Regions from separate parts of the Neorhizobium sp. AL 9.2.2 genome, predicted to be linked through region 1. Evidence: predicted binding sites of a transcription regulator. Region 1 holds the regulator's gene; each other region holds the start of a gene.
The links. The regulator LexA, encoded in region 1, represses DNA repair genes until DNA is damaged. The targets are predictions, from matches to a motif close to TGTTCNNNNTGTGTTCNG.
Positions count from the first base shown of each region.

Region 1 (5,108 bases):
CGCCGTCAGCCTTTTGCGATGGCGTCGAAGGCCAGCAGCTTTTCCAGAAGGCGCGGCATGTCCTTCAGGTGGACCATGTTCGGACCGTCGGACGGTGCGTTGTCAGGATCTTCGTGGGTTTCGATGAAGACGCCGGCAACACCGACTGCGACGGCTGCACGGGCAAGCGTTTCGACAAACTCGCGCTGGCCGCCGGAAGAGCCGCCCTGGCCGCCTGGCTGCTGGACGGAATGGGTTGCGTCAAAAATAACAGGGCTTCCGAGCGACGCCATGATCGGCAGCGAGCGCATGTCGGAGACAAGCGTGTTGTAGCCGAACGAGGCACCGCGCTCGCACAGCATCACATTGGGATTGCCGCTTTCGAGGAACTTCGCCTGAACGTTCTTCATGTCCCAGGGCGCCAGGAACTGGCCCTTCTTCACGTTGATGGCGCAACCCGTCTTTGCGGCCGCGACGAGCAAGTCGGTCTGGCGCGACAGGAAGGCGGGGATCTGCAGGATATCGATCGTATCCGCCACGAGAGCGCATTGCTCTTCAGTGTGAATGTCGGTCAGAACGGGAAAGCCGAATTCCGTCTTCAGATCGGCAAAGATCGCCATCGCGTTGTCCAAGCCGATGCCGCGCTTGCCGGAGATCGACGTGCGGTTGGCCTTGTCGAAGGAGGATTTGTAGACGAGGCCGATGCCGAGTTTCTTGCAGAGTTCGACAAGCGTGCCGGCGATCATGAACGCATGATCACGGCTTTCCATCTGGCAGGGACCGGCAATCAGCGAGAGCTTTGCCGTGTTTGAGAAAACGACTTTCGAACTCCCCTCGCCCACGGACACTTCAGAATTGGCGGAGACTGTCATTTCACTATTCCTCGAAACCGAAAACCACACCTTGCCCCGGGGCTGCCGACACGATCACGCGGCCATCCCTGCGGATGAATGCGACGTCATTAGCAGCAAGGGTGATCTCTGTCACGGCGAGATCGGTGGTCTTGAAGATGATCCCGCGCGCAGCGAGGCGCGACGATAACAAGGGCTTCATCGAAGACCGGAACTCGTCGCTGAACGTGTCGTTGGATTGAATGCGGATGCTGGCATTGGCAGCTTCGATCCGCAGACCGTCTTTCCCTTGCTCGGGTTGCGTCTCGAACACGGTTTCGAAAAGCGGCAGAAACTCCAGCGGGTCATCTGCAGAAAAGACGATCTCTCGAAGGCCTGTAACGGCGTTTGCGTGCTCATCAAGACCACCGCGATCTGCCGGTAATGCGGCCATGCGCTGGCAGGAAAACAGCAAGATGTCATCGACCTCGGGAACTGCCGCGAACGCCAGACGGAATGAGACTTCGCTCTCCCCACCATCGGGCAACTGCATCGGGCGGGAGAATTGAAGCATCTCGCCCGCAGACATGTGCCCGTCCACAAAACGGATATGATCGGCCGCTGCATCCTGCGTCCCGACGACCACCGCCGATAGACCTTCCCTTTTCCGCTGGCCGCGGAAGCGGATGTCGCGATCGGTGAACACGTTGCCTCGTTTTGCCGCAAGCGAGGCTTGCCGACGGTTCACAATGGCCAGCGGCTCGAGATACGAGCCATCCGCGAAGAATATGCAGGCATTGGCTGTGCCGAAAGGGTGAACACCTTCAGGTGCCACAGTAAAGCCGAGAGCGGTCAACCTCCCCCGCGCTGACGCCAGATCTGCAACGGGCAGAACCAAATGATCGACTGACTTGTTACCCACTTACACCCCCAAAGTCTTATTCCGCAGAACATTGGCTATCGCGGGAAACTCGGCAAGTGCTGCGCACGAACTGAATACGTGATCGAACGCTGAAATGAGACTATTCTTGAGCAAAAATTTGGGGCTTGCGGAACACAGATAGAACATATAGCGTCCGTTCTGCATTTGTTTCCAATTCTGAGGGTCCCGTCCATGCTGACACGCAAGCAACAGGAGTTACTTCTGTTCATCCACGAGCGGATGAAAGAATCAGGCGTGCCGCCGTCGTTTGACGAAATGAAGGACGCTCTCGACCTTGCATCGAAGTCCGGCATCCATAGGCTGATCACCGCGCTCGAGGAGCGTGGCTTTATTCGCCGTCTGCCGAACAGAGCACGCGCGCTCGAAGTGATCAAGCTGCCTGACGCCTATGTGGCGAACCTTCATCCGCGACGGGGTTTTTCTCCCAGTGTCATCGAGGGAAGCCTCGGCAAAACGCAACCGGTCGTCGCTCAGAAGCCGGCGCCGGTCATGGCGGACAATCCGTTCTCGACAAACATTCCGGTCATGGGTCGAATCGCTGCCGGCGTGCCGATCTCCGCGATCCAGAACAACACCCATGACATCGCCGTTCCGATCGAGATGCTGGGTTCCGGCGATCATTACGCGCTCGAAGTGAAGGGCGATTCGATGATCGATGCCGGCATCCTCGATGGCGATACCGTCATCATCAAGAATACCAGCACCGCAAGTCCAGGCGATATCATCGTTGCCCTGGTCGATGAGGAAGAAGCGACCCTGAAGCGGTTCCGCCGCAAGGGTGCCTCGATCGCACTGGAAGCGGCAAACCCGGCTTACGAGACCCGCATCTTCCCGCCCGACCGGGTGAAGGTCCAGGGCAAGCTTGTCGGCCTTATTCGCCGCTACCATTGAGAACGCTGTCATCCCGGAGATGCGCAGCAACAGCCTCCGGGATGCCAAAGTCGAATTGTCGCGTTCGCCAGTCATAGAACCGGTGGACGGTCCACGGACGGCTTGAGGTCTGTGCGCTGTCTCGCATCGCCGCCGTAATCTTGATGTCTGGCGCTGTCGCGTTCGGAATAATGGTGATTTCCAGTGCGCCAGTCCGGCGCAACGTCCGCCCGCTGAGAAGCAAGGCGCCGGAGCGGCAAGTATCGAAGCGTGCGCCGGGCGAGACGATGATCCGACCGACATCGCAGGCAAGACCGGTGTATCGGTTGTCTTCGACGGTGACGATCCGGATGTCCTGAGCAGTCTGCGCCGCGCACAGGATTTTCGGCAGACAGGCGAATCGTCCGGGCTTCAATGCTTGAAGAAAACCCCTGACATATTCGATTTCCCGGCGCGTCAAATCCGGTCGCGAATGTGGTCCAGGTGGTCTGTCATCGCTTTTCGCAAGGCTGGCACCTCGCGCTGGTTCCGAAGAGGCAAGAACCGGCAAGGCGAGCGGTTGTTCTCCGGTCTCAAGCACCAGCGCTCGCCGCCATTGATCGTAGATAAATCCCGGCGGTCGGGTTCGATTGAGGGTGATCTTGTCATCCTGGATCACGCCGACCGATGCGCCGTCTTCGGATATGACGATATCAGGCCTCGGCGCCGAGCCTGAGCGGACCGCAAAGAGCAAAGCCACCGCCATGAACAGCGCGCCTGTCAACCTCAGCGGCGTGCGCAGCAGCGTCAGAAGCAGAAAGCCTGCCGTCGCCAGAGGCAGGAAAAGCGGGTTCTGCCGGCCGATGGCAATATCGCCGCCCCATGCGGCGACGATCTCGGCAATGCGAATGACGATCCGCAGCCCCTCGCCCATGATGAACAGAACGGGAGCATCCAGCCCGAACGGCATCAGCAGCATGGCCACGAGACCTGCCGGCATCACCACGAAGGAAATGATCGGCATGGCCGCGAGATTGGCCGCGAGGCCGTAGGTGGTCAGATGGTGGAAATGCTCGATCGAATAGATCGACGTCGACGTACTGCCGATCAGCGACGTCACCACGATCCCGGCAATGAAATGCAACGTCGCCGCAATACCCGTTATCCAACGGTTGCTACCTTTTGTCTCCTCCTTTCCTTTCGCGAAATATCGCGTCCAGAGGGCGAACCCTGCCACCAGTGCCGCGGTTGCCGCAAACGACATCTGGAAACTCGGACCCAGAATCTCCGACGGCGAGATGGCGAGGATGATGATTGCCGAAAGGGCGACGTTGCGAAGGCTGATGGAGGGTCGATCGACGAGCACGGCGACCAGCATCACCGCCATCATGATATAGGCCCGCTCGGCGGAAACCCCGAACCCGGAAATTAGGTAATAGGCGGTCGCCATGACAAGCGCACCGAACGCGGCAAACTTCTTGATCGGATAGGCCTGCGCAAAGCCTGGAAACAGCGACAGGACGGAGCGAACGCCGACGAAGAAGATACCGGCTGCCAGCGCCATGTTGAGGCCTGAGATCGCGACGATATGGGCCAGTCCGGACAGACGAAGCGCCTCGGTCGTCTCACGGGAAATTGCACGGCGCTCGTCGGTCACGATTGCGGCAGCAAAAGCGCCCGCATCCCCCTTGACCGTATCGCGGATGCGATTGCCGATTGCGCTGCGAAGCGCAAAAAGCCCCCGCTGCATGTCCGACCATAACCCGGGTTGGTCATCGATCGCCGGTTGTACGCTAGGCGCGCCGTAAAAGAAGCCAACGGCCCCGATTTGATCGAAGTAGGAGGAGAAGGCGAAATCGTTCAATCCGGGAAGCGCCGGGCCAGAGGGTGGCGACAGACGGGCACGGCCGGAAACGCGCTCTCCGATGTCTGCAGGGTCGTGTTGGCTTCTGGCAAGAACCGAGACGCGCTGTGGCGGTCGTGAAAGCGAGGGCTCAGATGTCTGCTCGATCCTGAGGATATAGCGCCAGCGGCGCTGTGCATCGGCTTCGCGTCGTTCGACAATCCCGCTGATGGTCGTCGTGACGGGCGAATCGAGCACGACCGTCGAACACCGCCAGGTTTCGAGCGCTGCCAGCGCAGAACCGGAGAGAAGCAGGCAGAGTACAAGGTTGGCACGAGACAGTGGATGCGCGCGATACCGTGTCAGCCCTGCGGTCACCATCGAGATCGCAAGCATGGTTGCGAGAATGAATGGCGATGGCGTCCAAGGAAGTGCGAACCAGGTCGCAGCGCCGGCGCCTAGCAAGACAGGCAGGAAGAGGAACACATGACCGTGGGAAAGCTCCTCGCTCAACGACGTGCACAGCCATTTGGAAACGGGCCGGTCTCTGACCACATATCCCAGGAAAACATCCTCGGAATGATGGTCGTTTCGACCATCATTCCGGACTTCCGCGGGCATTGTCTGCGATGCCGATTCGGGCGTCCAGAGTGCGATTGCGTGG
Region 1 is NZ_JAALXU010000003.1:1,275,557-1,280,664, forward strand. It holds gene kdsA (3-deoxy-8-phosphooctulonate synthase) at 6-851, opposite strand; gene G6K99_RS12785 (VOC family protein) at 856-1,731, opposite strand; gene lexA (transcriptional repressor LexA) at 1,924-2,643, shown strand; gene G6K99_RS12795 (ComEC/Rec2 family competence protein) at 2,624-5,108, opposite strand, start outside.

Region 2 (5,108 bases), 160 kb from region 1:
TCGGCCACTGTCGGCGTCACAGTCGCTGCACTCGTGCCAGACCCTGCCCTCGCCTCAGGCCTCGCCATTGGCATAGCGATCGCGGCGATGATGGCGCTGCGCTGCCTGCACCCGCCAAGCGGTGCGATTGCCCTGACCGCAGTGCTTGGCGGCCCGTCCATTCACGCGATGGGATACGGATTCATCCTCTGGCCGGTTCTGGGCAACTCGCTGGCTTTGCTGCTGCTTGCGATCATTCTCAACAATCTCGCAGGCCGGCGCTATCCGCATGCGCCCGCTACGCCTTCCCCTTCGCACGGCACCACGGATCCGCCGCCGAGCGGCCGTATCGGGTTCCGCCGGGAGGATCTCGACGCCGTCCTCAGGGATTATGACCAGGTCCTCGATATCGATCGCAGCGACCTCGAAACCATTATTCGCCTGACCGAACTGCGCTCCTACCGCCAGCGCGCGAGCCACCTCACCTGCGCCGACGTCATGTCCCGCGACGTGATCGCGGTGTCACCGGATGATCCCCTGGGGAAGGCGCATCAGTCCATGCGCAACCACCGTCTGAAGGCCCTGCCCGTCACCAACGAAAAGGCTGAGGTGGTTGGCATCGTTACGCAGACGGATTTTCTGGACAAGCCAATCTGGACCGGCGGTCGCCCGACGATCGGCCCGCGCCAGCGTTTGCGGCTGATGATGCAAGGCGCAACAGCGCCAAACCATATCGTAAGGGATATCATGACCGCGCCGGTCCGGACGATCGAGCCGTCGGCACCGCTCAACGACGCGGTCGTCATGTTTGCCGAGGAAGGCCTGCACTACCTGCCGATCGTCGGCGAGAACGGCAAACTCGCCGGGATACTCTCGCAGTCCGACGTGCTTGTAGCGATGCTTTCGGACCGCGCCACTCATGCTCCAACCGAACATGAAAAAGGCGCCTGAGCGGCGCCTTTTTTTTGATCAGAATGGGATGTCGTCGTCGAGGTCGCGGGAGAAGTTCCCGCCGCCACCACCGGAGGACTGGCCACCCTGGCTGCCCTGAGCACCGCGCCCTGCCGGTGCTCCACCCCCGGAACGCGGACGATCATAGTCATCGCCGCCGCCACCGTAGTTGCCGCCGAAATCACCGCCGCCACCGCCGCCGAAGTCGCTTGCGCCACCACGTGCGCCGCCGCGCTCACCGCCGCCTTCGCCACGACCGTCGAGCATTGTCAGGGTCGAGTTGAAGCCCTGCAGCACGATTTCGGTTGAATAACGATCGTTGCCGGTCTGGTCCTGCCATTTGCGGGTCTGCAGCGCGCCTTCGATATAAAGCTTGGCACCCTTTTTGACATACTGCTCGACGACCTTGCAGAGGCCTTCGTTGAACACGACGACCGTATGCCATTCCGTCTTTTCGCGACGCTCGCCCGACGTACGATCGCGCCAGCTTTCCGACGTGGCGATGCGCAGGTTTGCAATCGGGCGGCCATCCTGCGTCCGGCGGATTTCCGGGTCGGCGCCGACATTGCCCACCAGAATGACTTTGTTCACGCTGCCCGCCATCGTATTCACCTCGTTTGCCGCCAAGCGCGGCTTTGAAAACCAATTACCCCACCTTAAACCATCGACCGCCCGGTTTGGGCAATGCCGAGGTTTAATCCACAGTGAATTTTGTTCTTTCTTTGTTCTATTTTCTCCGTATAGTTCTGTCAAGCATTCGGAACCGGGTTGCGTTGCAACAGTTTCGTCTCGACAGGCGGCTTTCGATAACTACATAAGGACCTTCGATCCTCCCCGAAGGCATAACGATGAGCGAACTCAAAACCATTTCCATCCGTGGTGCGCGCGAGCACAATCTTAAGGGGATCGATCTCGATCTGCCCCGCAACTCGCTGATCGTGATGACCGGCCTGTCCGGCTCAGGCAAGTCGTCGCTTGCGTTCGACACGATCTATGCCGAGGGACAGCGACGCTATGTCGAGAGCCTTTCGGCCTATGCTCGCCAGTTTCTGGAGATGATGCAGAAGCCTGACGTCGACCAGATCGAAGGCCTGTCTCCGGCGATCTCGATCGAGCAGAAGACGACCTCTCGAAATCCCCGCTCGACGGTCGGCACAGTCACGGAAATCTACGACTACATGCGCCTGTTGTTTGCGCGCGTCGGCGTTCCATATTCGCCAGCGACCGGGCTTCCGATCGAAAGCCAGACCGTCAGCCAAATGGTCGACAGGGTCCTTGCTTTCGAAGAAGGCACCCGTCTTTATATTCTCGCACCAATGATCCGCGGGCGCAAAGGCGAGTACAAGAAGGAACTCGCCGAGCTGATGAAAAAGGGTTTTCAGCGCGTCAAGGTGGATGGCCAGTTCTATGAGATCGCCGACGTTCCAGCGCTCGACAAGAAATACAAACACGACATCGACGTCGTCGTCGACCGCCTTGTGGTGCGATCCGACATTGCCGCGCGTCTGGCCGACAGCCTTGAGACATCGCTGAAACTGGCGGATGGCCTGGCCGTTGCGGAGTTCGCCGACAAGCCTCTGCCGGAGAAGGAAACCTCCGCAGGCGGATCTGCCAACAAGTCGCTCAACGAAACCCATGAACGGGTTCTGTTTTCGGAGAAATTCGCCTGCCCTGTGTCCGGATTCACCATTCCGGAGATCGAGCCGCGGCTGTTCTCCTTCAACAATCCCTTCGGTGCCTGCCCCACCTGCGATGGTCTTGGATCACAGCAGAAGGTGGACCGGAACATGATCGTGCCGGAACCCGGCCGGACACTGAAGGATGGCGCGATCGCGCCCTGGGCGAAGTCCACCTCGCCCTATTACAACCAGACGCTCGAGGGTCTCGGCAAGGTCTTTGGTTTCAAGCTGACGGACCGCTGGGACAAGCTGTCGGATAGCGCCCGCTCGGCGATCCTTGAGGGCACCGAGGAAAAGATCGAGTTCAATTATGCCGACGGCGCACGGTCCTACAAGACGACCAAGACGTTCGAAGGCATCGTCCCCAATCTCGAACGGCGCTGGAAGGAAACCGACAGTGCCTGGGCGCGCGAGGAGATCGAGCGCTACATGTCGGCCGCTCCATGCCCGTCCTGTGCCGGCTATCGCCTGAAGCCGGAAGCGCTGGCGGTCAAGATCAATAAGCTGCATATCGGCCAGACGACAGAAATGTCGATCCGGCTGGCGCGCGACTGGTTTGCGGCGCTCCCCGAGCACCTGAACGCGAAGCAGAACGAGATCGCTGTCCGTATCCTCAAGGAGATCCGCGAGCGCCTTCAGTTCCTGAACGACGTCGGGCTCGATTATCTCAGCCTGTCGCGAAACTCCGGCACGCTCTCCGGTGGCGAGAGCCAACGCATCCGTCTGGCATCGCAGATCGGCTCCGGCCTTACCGGCGTTCTCTACGTGCTGGACGAGCCATCCATCGGCCTCCACCAGCGCGACAATGCCCGCCTGCTCGAAACGCTGAAGCATCTGCGTGACATCGGCAATACCGTCATCGTCGTGGAACATGACGAGGATGCCATTATGACCGCCGATTACGTCGTCGATATCGGCCCTGCCGCCGGCATTCACGGCGGCACGGTCGTCGCCGAAGGCACGCCGCAGCAGGTCATGGCAAACCCCAAGTCACTGACCGGTAAATACCTGTCGGGCGAACTCGGCGTCGCAGTTCCCGCTGAGCGGCGCAAGGTCAAAAAAGGCAAGGAACTCAAGGTTTTCGGAGCCCGCGGCAACAACCTCAAAAACGTTACCGCGGCGGTACCGCTCGGCGTTTTTACCGCCGTGACCGGCGTATCGGGTGGCGGCAAGTCGACCTTCCTGATCGAAACGCTCTACAAGTCGGCCGCACGCCGCGTCATGGGCGCGAGAGAAATCCCGGCCGAGCACGATCGGATCGACGGGTTCGAGCATATCGACAAGGTGATCGATATCGACCAGTCGCCGATCGGTCGCACACCGCGCTCCAACCCGGCCACCTATACCGGTGCCTTCACCCCCATCCGCGACTGGTTTGCCGGCCTGCCGGAAGCCAAGGCCCGCGGTTACGCACCCGGCCGCTTTTCCTTCAACGTCAAGGGCGGCCGTTGCGAGGCCTGCCAGGGCGACGGCGTCATCAAGATCGAGATGCACTTCCTTCCGGATGTCTATGTCACCTGTGATGTCTGCCACGGCAAACGCTACAACCGCGAAACGCTCGACGTGCATTTCAAGGGCAAGTCGATCGCCGATGTCCTGGATATGACGGTCGAGGAAGGTGTCGAGTTCTTTGCCGCGGTTCCGGCCGTGCGCGACAAGCTGCAATCGCTGTTCGATGTCGGTCTCGGCTATATCAAGGTCGGCCAGCAGGCAAACACGCTCTCAGGCGGCGAAGCGCAGCGCGTCAAGCTTGCCAAGGAGCTGTCGAAGCGCGCCACCGGCCGCACGCTCTACATTCTGGACGAGCCAACGACAGGCCTGCATTTCCACGACGTCGCGAAACTATTGGAAATGCTGCACGAGCTGGTCAATCAAGGCAATTCGGTCGTGGTCATCGAGCACAATCTCGAAGTCATCAAGACCGCCGATTGGGTTATCGACATTGGCCCCGAAGGCGGCACGGGTGGTGGGGAGATTGTTGCCTGCGGCACGCCGGAACAGGTCGTCAAGGAGAAGCGCTCCTATACCGGCCAGTTCCTTAAGGAGCTTCTGGAACGGCGTCCGGTCAAGAAAGTCCAAGCGGCAGAATAGTTTTTACCGCCGCCAATACCTGTTCCGGGGAGATGAGTGATGACACCAGGCATAATTCGAACAGGTATCGGCGGCTGGACCTTCGCGCCTTGGGAGGGCACGTTCTATCCGGACAAGCTGGCGAAGAAACGCCAGCTTGAATATGCGGCGTCCAAGCTCAAGGTCATCGAGGTCAACGGCACCTATTACGGGTCGCAAAAGCCCGAGACTTTTGCGAAATGGGCGTCCGAAGTGCCTGACGGATTCATCTTCTCGCTCAAAGCCAGCCGCTACACTACCAACCGCAAGGTCCTGGCCGAGGCGGGCGAATCGATCGAACGCTTCCTGCAGCAGGGGCTCGTCGAACTCGGCGACCATCTTGGGCCGTTGCTGTGGCAGTTCGCGCCGACCAAGAAATTCGAGCCTGAC
Region 2 is NZ_JAALXU010000003.1:1,111,096-1,116,203, reverse strand. It holds gene G6K99_RS11960 (HPP family protein) at 1-930, shown strand, start outside; gene G6K99_RS11955 (single-stranded DNA-binding protein) at 949-1,533, opposite strand; gene uvrA (excinuclease ABC subunit UvrA) at 1,779-4,700, shown strand; gene G6K99_RS11945 (DUF72 domain-containing protein) at 4,740-5,108, shown strand, end outside.
Region 2: a site for LexA is predicted at 1,643-1,660, ahead of uvrA (excinuclease ABC subunit UvrA). Genes of this name have one in related genera too.

Region 3 (5,108 bases), on a different contig from region 1:
GGCCGAAGCTGATTGCGGCACTCGAAGCCGGCAAGTCTGTGGCGCTGGTCTCCGATGCCGGCACGCCGCTTGTGTCGGATCCCGGCTATCGCCTCGGCCAGATGGCGATCGATGCCGGTTATCGTGTCGTGCCGATCCCCGGCGCGTCCGCCCCGCTTGCGGCCCTCGTCGGTTCCGGCATGCCGTCGGATGCTTTCCTGTTCGTCGGGTTCCTGTCTTCCAAGGACAAGGCCCGCCGCGACCGGCTTGCGGAGCTTTCAAAGATCCCGGCAACGCTGATCCTGTTTGAATCGCCCCATCGCATCGCTCACACTCTCGTTTCTGCAGCCGATGTGCTCGGCGGCACTAGGCTCGCCTGCGTCTGCCGGGAACTCACCAAGACCTATGAGGAGTTTCGCCGGGGCACGCTGGCAGAGCTTGCCGCGCATTACGGTGACGGCCACAACGTCAAAGGCGAGATCGTCCTTCTGATTGAACCTCCAGCACCCGAAGAGGCGCCGGGCGAGGTGGAGGTGGACGCCATCCTGCAGGACCTTTCCAAAACGCATCCGACGGCAAAGGCTGCGACTGAGGCGGCGCGGATCACCGGCCTGCCGCGCAAGGATCTCTATCAGCGTTTGATCGCCATGAAGAACGGAACCTGATGGATCGCGATGGCACAACGGGATGAGATCGGCGCCAGACGCCGCAAGGCAGAGCGCCGCGGCCATGTCTCGGAGTATGTCGCTGCCGCCTATCTCATGCTGAAAGGCTACCGCATCCTCGCCATCCGCCACCGCACGAAGCTGGGCGAGATCGATCTCATCGCCCGCAAGCGCGATCTCGTGATCTTTGTCGAGGTGAAGGCGAGACGATCCGAGATGCAGGCGCTCGACGCCGTCTCCTACGCATCGCAGAAACGCATCCGGGCCGCGAGCGATCTCTGGCTGCAGAAACGCAAGGATGCGTCCGGATTATCGCAGCGATACGACATCATCGCCGTCCTGCCGGGAAGGTTTCCGCGCCATTTCCAGGATGCGTTCTAGGGCCGTCCTCAGCATAGGCCTTGCCGCGGCCCTGTCGGAATATCCCGGCCACGGTTGCCTTTCGGGGTTCGTCGTCCTACATCAGGCGGGCCAATCCTAGGGGGCTGAAGTCATGGCGAAAATTCGCACGGTCGCATTTCAGATGGACCACATTTCCGGCATCAACATTGCCGGCGATTCCACATTCGCCATGGCGCTCGAAGCGCAATCGCGCGGTTACGAGCTGTTCCACTATACGCCCGACCGCCTGACGATGCGCGACGGACGCATCTTTGCAGCTCTCGAGCCGCTGCAGGTGCGTGACATCAAGGGCGATCACTTTACCCTTGGGGAAAAGCAGCCGACCGATCTGTCGACGATGGATGTCGTGCAGCTTCGCCAGGATCCGCCCTTCGACATGGGCTACATTACATCCACCCATCTTCTGGAGCGCATCCATCCGAAGACGCTCGTGGTCAATGACCCGGCCTGGGTGCGCAACTCGCCGGAAAAGATCTTCGTTACCGAGTTCGCCGACCTGATGCCGCCGACACTGATCTCCCGCGACCCGGCGGAGATCGCCAAGTTCCGCCATGAGCTCGGCGACATCATCCTGAAGCCGCTTTACGGCAATGGCGGTGCCGGCGTGTTTCATTCCGCCCGCGATGATCGCAACTTTACCTCGCTTCTGGAAATGTTCGGCCAGATGTATCGCGGCGAGCCCTATATCGCGCAGGCCTACCTTCCGGCAGTGCGCAAGGGCGACAAACGCATTCTTCTCGTTGACGGCGAACCGGTCGGCGCGATCAACCGCGTGCCCTCGGAAACCGACAGCCGCTCCAACATGCATGTCGGCGGCCGTGCCGAGGCGACCGATATCACGCCGCGCGAAAAGGAAATCTGCGCCCGTATCGGGCCGGCTCTGCGCGAGCGCGGCTTCATCTTTGTCGGCATCGACGTGATCGGCGATTACATGACCGAGATCAACGTCACATCTCCGACGGGCATCCGCGAAGTGAAGAAGTTCGGCGGTGCTGACGTCGCGAGCCTCATGTGGGATGCAATCGACGCCAAGCAGAACTGATAACCGTTCACATCTGTTCTCGTTATGCAACCTGATGCACGCTGTCTTCGTCTCATGCGCGAAATTGTTCACTGCCTGTTCTTGAAATTCGCCAGCAATCGTGCAAGCTTTCAACCTGTAGCACGGTAGGCGGGAATATCCCCACCTTAGCTTGCGCATGTGGGCGGGTCGGAATGGTCGCGCGTATCAGAACGGTAGCATTTCAGGGCATTGAAGGCATTCCGGTCGATGTGCAGGTCATGATCGGCCCTGGCAAGATCGGCATGCATATCGTCGGCCTGCCGGACAAGGCGGTCGCCGAAAGCCGCGAGCGGGTGCAGGCGGCACTGCATGCCTCGGGCCTTGCCATGCCGCCGAAGAAGGTCACGGTCAATCTTGCCCCGGCGGACCTTCCCAAGGAAGGCAGCCATTTCGACCTCGCGATCGCCGTCGGACTGATGGCAGCGCTCGGTGCCGTACCCGGGGATATGCTGGCCGATTATGTGGTGATCGGCGAGTTGAACCTCGATGGAACGCTTGCCGCCGTTGCCGGTGCGCTTCCGGCGGCCATCAGCGCCAATGCAATCGGAAAGGGCCTGATCTGCCCGGCGGAAAGTGGAGCCGAGGCGGCCTGGGCCGGCCCCGGCGTCGATATCTTGGCCCCCCGCAGCCTGATCGCGCTTGCCAACCATTTCCGCGGCACGCAGGTCATGTCGCGACCGCAGCCGGCCGTGCGTGCACCGCCTGCCAATCTGCCTGATCTCGTCGATATCAAGGGCCAGGAAAGCGCCAAACGCGCGCTCGAAGTCGCAGCTGCCGGCGGTCATAACCTCCTGATGGTCGGTCCGCCCGGTTCGGGAAAATCCATGCTCGCCGCCCGCCTTCCCTCGATATTGCCGCCGCTTTCGGCCACCGAACTGCTCGAAGTCTCGATGATCCACTCGATCGCCGGCCAGCTTTCGGGCGGAAAGCTGTCCGATCGGCGGCCTTATCGCATGCCGCATCATTCCGCCACGATGGCGGCATTGGTCGGCGGCGGTCTGCGCGCAAGGCCTGGAGAAGCGTCGCTCGCGCATCACGGCATCCTTTTTCTCGACGAGTTTCCGGAATTCTCGCCCCAGGTTCTCGATGCGCTTCGCCAGCCGCTCGAGACAGGCGAATGTGTCATCGCCCGGGCCAATCACCGGGTGTCCTATCCGGCCAGCATTCAGCTTGTCGCCGCGATGAACCCGTGCCGCTGTGGTATGGCGGGACAACCCGGGCATAGCTGCGCGCGTGGCCCGCACTGTGCTTCGGATTATCAGGCGCGTATCTCCGGCCCGCTGATGGACCGCATCGATATCCGCATCGATGTGCCCGCTGTCTCGGCAAGCGATCTCATCCGCCCGGCACCGGCAGAGCCAAGCGCCGGCGTGGCAAGGCGGGTGGCGGCCGCACGCGACAGGCAAAGAGAGCGCTTCGAAGGCGAGGGCCAGTACACGGTTCTCACCAACGCGCGCTGCTCGACCGCCATGATCGAAAAATTCGCCGAGCTCGATCCGGGCGGGCTGCAGTTGCTGCGCGACGCGGCAGAGAAACTGAAATTCTCCGCCCGCGGCTATCATCGGGTCTTGCGGGTGGCGCGGACGCTGGCCGATCTCGACGAGAAGGACGGTATCGGTAGAATTCACCTGGCCGAAGCGATCTCCTATCGCATGGCAGGGGAACGTCCCACCGTATCCGCGTGATCGAACGAAGTCGGCGTCACGGGGCTCCGACGAACTTCAGACGCCGGTGGATCCGAACCCGCCGGCGCCGCGTGCCGTCGAACTTGCCTCGGTCACTTCGACGATCTGCGCCTGGGTCACGGGCGCGATTACCATCTGCGCGATCCGCATGCCGCGGGTAATCACGAAATCCTCGTCGCCCAGATTGATCAGGAGAACCTTCACTTCGCCGCGGTAATCGCTGTCGATCGTGCCCGGCGTGTTGAGGCAGGTGATGCCGTTCTTGAACGCAAGCCCCGAACGCGGGCGGATCTGCACCTCGAACCCGGCGGGGATCTCGAACACGAGGCCGGTCGGCACCAGGGCGCGCTTGCCGGGTGCGATTGTCAGTGGATCTGTATCGGTCACGGCGGCGCGCAGGTCCATGCCGGCAGCGCCTGATGTCTCGTAGGCGGGCAGATCAAGGTCCTGCCCGTGCGGAAGACGCAGGACATTGAGGACGGGTGAAGAGGGGGCTTGAATGGTCATTGCCCATTAGTTTGCGCCGCAGCGCGGCAGGTCAATTGCAATGGCGGGCTTTAGTCGCTAGATACCGCGGCAATTCACAGGATATAAAAGATGGCCGAAACCATTGCAGAGGCGGTCTCCCGCCGCCGCACATTCGCGATTATTGCGCATCCGGACGCGGGCAAGACGACGCTGACGGAAAAGCTGCTTCTGTTCGGGGGCGCCATCCAGCTTGCTGGCGAGGTCAAGGCCAAGAAGGATCGCATCCAGACTCGGTCCGACTGGATGAAGATCGAACGCGAACGCGGCATCTCGGTCGTGACGTCGGTGATGACGTTCGAATATGCCGACAAGGTCTTCAACATTCTCGATACGCCCGGCCACGAAGACTTCGCGGACGATACCTATCGCACGCTGACGGCGGTCGATGCGGCGATCATGGTCATCGATGCCGCCAAGGGCATCGAGCCGCGCACGCTGAAGCTGTTTGAAGTCTGCCGCATGCGCGACATTCCGATCATCACCTTCATCAACAAGATGGACCGCGAAAGCCGCGACATTTTCGAAGTGCTCGACGAGGTCGAGGAAAAGCTGGCGCTGGATACGGCCCCGATCACCTGGCCGATCGGTCGTTCCAAGAGCTTCTGCGGAACCTACCACCTGGCCGATAACCGGGTCCGTGGTCCAGACAGCGAGGACGCGATCTCGGTCAACGGACCGCAGGCCGTCGCCGACCGTCTGCCGGAAAACGAACGCGCGGCCTTCGTCGAGGAAGTCGAACTGGCGCGGGAAGCCTGCCGCCCGTTTGACAGAAAGGCCTTTCTCGAG
Region 3 is NZ_JAALXU010000001.1:235,809-240,916, forward strand. It holds gene rsmI (16S rRNA (cytidine(1402)-2'-O)-methyltransferase) at 1-644, shown strand, start outside; gene G6K99_RS01235 (YraN family protein) at 654-1,025, shown strand; gene gshB (glutathione synthase) at 1,138-2,088, shown strand; gene G6K99_RS01245 (YifB family Mg chelatase-like AAA ATPase) at 2,262-3,794, shown strand; gene dut (dUTP diphosphatase) at 3,831-4,301, opposite strand; gene G6K99_RS01255 (peptide chain release factor 3) at 4,392-5,108, shown strand, end outside.
Region 3: a site for LexA is predicted at 2,154-2,171, ahead of G6K99_RS01245 (YifB family Mg chelatase-like AAA ATPase). Genes of this name have one in related genera too.

Region 4 (5,108 bases), 920 kb from region 1:
AACTTCTATCTCATGAAAACTGCTTGCGATTCCCGTCATCCGGACGGTTGAGACATGACGAAGGCCCGGCTGAGACCGGCTTCCGCGTCATGTCTCAGTAGGCGAGAGACGTACTCCAGAGAAAAATGTCCTGCTGGTCGGTATTCGTCAGTCGATCGGCATCAGTCTCCTCGACCTTCTGCGTCTCGAGCCGTGGCAATGCCTCAGCTTCTTCTTTTCGGTCACCGGCCAACTGCCTTGTCGATCCGAACAGATCGATCCCAAATATCGAAAAGCCGCCACCAATCATCACGCTCTCCATTCCTTCCCGATCTTTGATGTGTAATGTCGCGTCAGAGGGAGTCGTGAACAATATTGCCTGCGAGAACCCCGGACTAAATTTTGCCGCGCGAAGGGATAAACGTGCTCCGTTTCCGATGCCTAGGAAAAAGCCCGTTTTTGCAAGCGCAGCGCCTATCGATTTTTGATTCAACGACGTGCCGTGCGAGTTTAAGAGAGCGGCCGCGTCTAACCGAAGTGACTGACAGTGACAGCATCGAAGACGTCTGAACGGCCTGAACCAACACGATCTTCAATCGCCATTATCGGCGGCGGCGTGACCGGGGCAGCGGTCGCTTTCCATCTCGCGACGGGCCACAAGGCGGACGCCGTCGACATCACCATTTTCGAGCCGCGTGCCGAAATCGGCAGGGGCCTCGCGTACGATACGCGGGACCCGGTGCACCGGATCAACGTCCCGGCAACGCGAATGAGCATACTTCCTGGCGATCCCGAGCATTTTTCGAGATGGATGGAAACGACCGGCTCCGTTGCGGACGATGAGGCGGCATTTCGCGCCGATGGCAACGTGTTTCCGCGCCGGGGCATCTTCGGAAACTATGTCCTGTCCAACCTTCAACCTCTTTTGGCATCAGGAGCCGTCCGCCATATCTGCGCCGCGGTGACCGGCGTCGAAAAGCGGCACGACCAATGGCATGTCACCGATACCGCCGGGCAGACGCTGGTTGCGGATATCCTGGTGATCGCTGCCACCCACCCTGCTCCGGTTGCCCCACGCTCCTTGCGACGACTGGCCGAGCATCCGCGCTATGTCGCGGACCCGACAGCGCCGAACGCATTGACGCCGATCCGGGCCGACGATCGGGTCCTCGTCGTCGGCAACGGGCTGACCTCCGCGGATGTCATCGCCTCGTTGAAGCGTTGCGGGCATAGCGGCAGCATTACCGCCCTTTCGCGCCGTGGCCTGCGCTCGCGCGGACACGCCACCGTCGCGCAGGAACCATTCGGCGACTTTCTCGACCATCCCGCCACAAGCGCATCCGAGATCCTGCACCGCGTGCGGGCCGCGATCAGGGAAGCGCAGGCAGAGGGTCAGACCTGGCATGCGGTTCTCGACCAGTTGCGCTCGCAAGGCGGCGGCATCTGGAAGCATCTGCCGCTCGAGGCACGCCGCCGGATCGTGCGACACCTGCGTCCCTATTGGGACGTCCACCGCTTCCGGATTGCGCCGCAGGTGGAAGACGTGCTCGACGCGGAGGCGGCAGCCGGCAGGCTCGACATCCTCGCCGCAGGCATCGTCGACGTCAGCACCGACGGAGACATCATCGATGTCACCATCAAGCGGCGCGGGCAGGATGGTGTCGAAGTCCACCAGTTCGATGCCGTCGCGGTCACGACCGGCCCCGCCCACGGCAACGTGCTGCAGAGCCAGCAATGGCTGCGGCAACTCGGCGATCAAGGCTTTCTGCACCTCGATCCGACGGGGCTTGGTCTTTCCTGCAACGAACAGTCCAACGCGATAGACGCGGATGGCAAGTCCGAACCGAAGCTTTTCATCGCCGGACCGCTGGCACGCGGACATTTTGGCGAGTTGATGGGCTTTCCGCAGGTTGCGGAACATGCGCTGCTCGTCGCCGATTCGATTGCAGCAAACCTCTGAGCTCACCGCCATATGGAGCCGGCTGAGAGCCGGCCCCTCGGTTCACTTAAGTCAGCGGCCGGTCACGCGTATCGCGCCTGCTTCGCCAAAACTCTTCTGCACCGCCGCCATCTTGCTCTCAGTGATATCGGCGGAAACCTCGATCTCGCCCTCCAGCGGGCCATCGGTGCGCTCTCCGCCATCATGCGACGCATCGCCACCCGACGGAGCGGATCCGACCGTGTTGTCGGCACCGACGGACTGGATGAAGATATCCGGACGCGAGATACCGTGCTGCTGCACCAGATGTTCGACCGCAAGGTCTGCGGCCGCACGGGTGTCGAAAGTCGCTCGAATGGTTGTCGTGCTGTCGTCAGCCATGAAACTGTCTCCTGTTGATGATCACCAGAAGCAAACGCCTTCAAAGCCCGCTTGTTTCCCTCATGCACAGGAAGCTGGGCAGAGAGCTTGGATATTTGTCGGAAGACTGCTATGTTCTCTTTTTGTTTCCATACGATCCAGCAAACCGCACGCCCGCATGAATGTCACGGCCTCCATATCCACCCGCAAGATCATCCATGTCGACATGGATGCGTTCTATGCCTCCGTCGAGCAGCGCGACAATCCTGACCTGCGCGGCAAGCCTTTGGCTGTCGGCGGATCCGCGGCGCGCGGCGTTGTGGCGGCCGCAAGCTACGAAGCACGCGCCTTCGGCGTTCACTCCGCCATGCCCTCCGTCACGGCCAAGCGCAAATGCCCGGATCTGATCTTCGTGCCGCCGCGCTTCGAGGTCTACAAGTCGGTGTCCCGGCAAATCCGCGAGATCTTTGCGGAATACACGCCGCTGATCGAACCCCTGTCGCTCGACGAAGCCTATCTCGACGTTACCGAGAACCTGAAGGGCATGGAGATCGCCACCGAGATCGCGCTGGAGATCCGTGCCAAGATCAAGCAGGTGACGGGCCTCAACGCATCGGCCGGCATCTCCTACAACAAGTTCCTCGCCAAGATGGCAAGCGACCTCAACAAGCCGAACGGCCAGGCCGTGATCACGCCAAAGAACGGCCCGGGCTTCGTGGAATCGCTTCCGGTCAAGAAATTCCACGGCGTCGGGCCGGCGACTGCCGAGCGGATGAAGAAATACGGCATCGAGACGGGTGCCGACCTGAAATCAAAGTCGCTGCAGTTTCTCGCCGAGAGCTTCGGCAAATCCGGACCCTATTTCTACGGCATCGCCCGCGGCATCGACGAGCGCCAGGTACGTCCCGACCGGATCCGTAAATCCGTCGGTGCCGAGGATACGTTCGTCGAGGATATCGACGCCCTCGACCTTGCGACCGCCGAACTGAGGCCACTTGCCGAAAAGGTCTGGCGCCACTGCGAAGCGCATCGCATTTCGGGCAAGACGGTCACCGTGAAGATCAAATATTCCGACTTCACCCAGGCGACACGCAGCCGCACGGCGTCCCTCCCCTATGCAAGCGTCGCGGAAGTGCTGGCGGCGGCATCCGGGCTCCTGGCTACCGTCTACCCTTTCCGGCGTTCGGTAAGGCTGCTGGGCGTATCCCTCTCTTCGCTGGTCGGCGCCGGGCCGGATGATGTGGAACAACCGCAGCTCGGTCTCGATTTATAATCGACAAGCACATCAAGAGCGCCGGGTAAGGACTTCGACATGAGCAATCCCACCATCCGCGTCATCGACCTCGAGACCGGCGGCAACGGACCGAACGACGTCTGCGAGATCGGCTGGCAGGATGTAACCCAAGGGGCAGACGGAAGATGGCAGGTCAACGAGGACCGCGGTGCGCTTCTGGTCAATCCCGGCCGTCCGATGTCGCCCGACACGATCGCGATCCATCACATCCTTGACAGCCATGTCGCCGACGCGCCATTCTGGAAAGATATCGCACCGACTGTCCTGCGTCCCCCGCACCGGATCGAAGCGCTTGCCGCCCATCGCGCCGCCTTCGAACAGCGATACTGTACACCGCGGCTGACGGGTGGCCTGCCCTGGATCTGCACCTGGAAATGCAGCCTGCGGGTCTGGCCCGAACTGCCGCGCTTCTCCAACCAGATGCTGCGCTACCTGCGCATGCCCGAAGGTCTGGTCCACGAGATCGGCCTGCCGGCGCATCGCGCCATGCCTGATGCCTATGTCACGGCGCACCACCTGCGCGACCTCCTCAACGAGGCATCACTCGGAGACCTCCTGGCCTGGAGCAGCGAGCCGGGTCTGCTGCCGCGCGTGCCATCAGGCGCGGATCGCGGCAAGCCCTGGGACCGGATCAGCGAAGATGCGCTTCGGGACCTCGCGGAAGACCGGGATATCGATATCCGCTTCACCGCCCGCACCGAATTGACGCGCCGCGGTGAACAACCACAGCCGCCCGTCGTTGACTCGCCGCAGGGAACGCTCCTGTAATCGGTATGGCGAAAACCGGGGTTGGACGATGAGCGAGACGTATCCTGACACACCCGACGGCAAATACTTCGTCGTCCGCGGCAGGCTCTGGCGTCGAAGCAACCCGGCACTGGACGCCGAGACGCGTCAGCGGCTGGTCTCGGACCTGATGTCTGCACGCCGGGCCGTCCGCGATGCCAAAGGCAAACCCGACGCGATGGCCGAAGCGCGCTGCCGCGTGGACGATGCGAAGGTTCAGCTTGGCGAACGCGGCCCCGTCTGGTGGGATGACGGCGAGCCCGACCTCAACCGGCATATGGCCAAGAACACGCCCTATGCGGATTGGTTCGCGCAACTGAAAGATTGATATCGCAAGCCCGCATCCCAGATCTCGGCTTTCAAAGACCCGTTCGAAACCTGACCCGGAAGGTTCAATCCCTGTGAAGACGCTTCAGCCGCTGATTCTGACAGCCCGTATCGAGGAAGGCGACAAGGCGCCGTTCGATCTCTTGCGGAAAACCCATTTCCCGCCGGACCGGAATTTTCTCGGTGCGCATCTGACGATGTTTCACCGGCTGCCGGGCGAATATACGGAGCGGATCGTCGAGCACCTCAAACGGGTCGCCGAGGCTGGGTCATCGATCAAAGCCGAGGTCAGCGGCGTCCGCCATCTCGGTGCGGGCGTCGCCTTCACGATCGGCAGTGCCGCGCTTCAGGATGTGCGAGCCCGGTTGAAGGAGGTCTTCCTACCATGGCTCGGTCCGCAGGATATGCAGAAATGGCAGCCGC
Region 4 is NZ_JAALXU010000003.1:355,790-360,897, reverse strand. It holds gene G6K99_RS08455 (hypothetical protein) at 95-472, opposite strand; gene G6K99_RS08450 (FAD/NAD(P)-binding protein) at 527-1,939, shown strand; gene G6K99_RS08445 (hypothetical protein) at 1,991-2,299, opposite strand; gene dinB (DNA polymerase IV) at 2,457-3,551, shown strand; gene G6K99_RS08435 (DNA polymerase III subunit epsilon) at 3,591-4,340, shown strand; gene G6K99_RS08430 (hypothetical protein) at 4,369-4,686, shown strand; gene G6K99_RS08425 (2'-5' RNA ligase family protein) at 4,760-5,108, shown strand, end outside.
Region 4: a site for LexA is predicted at 2,412-2,429, ahead of dinB (DNA polymerase IV). Genes of this name have one in related genera too.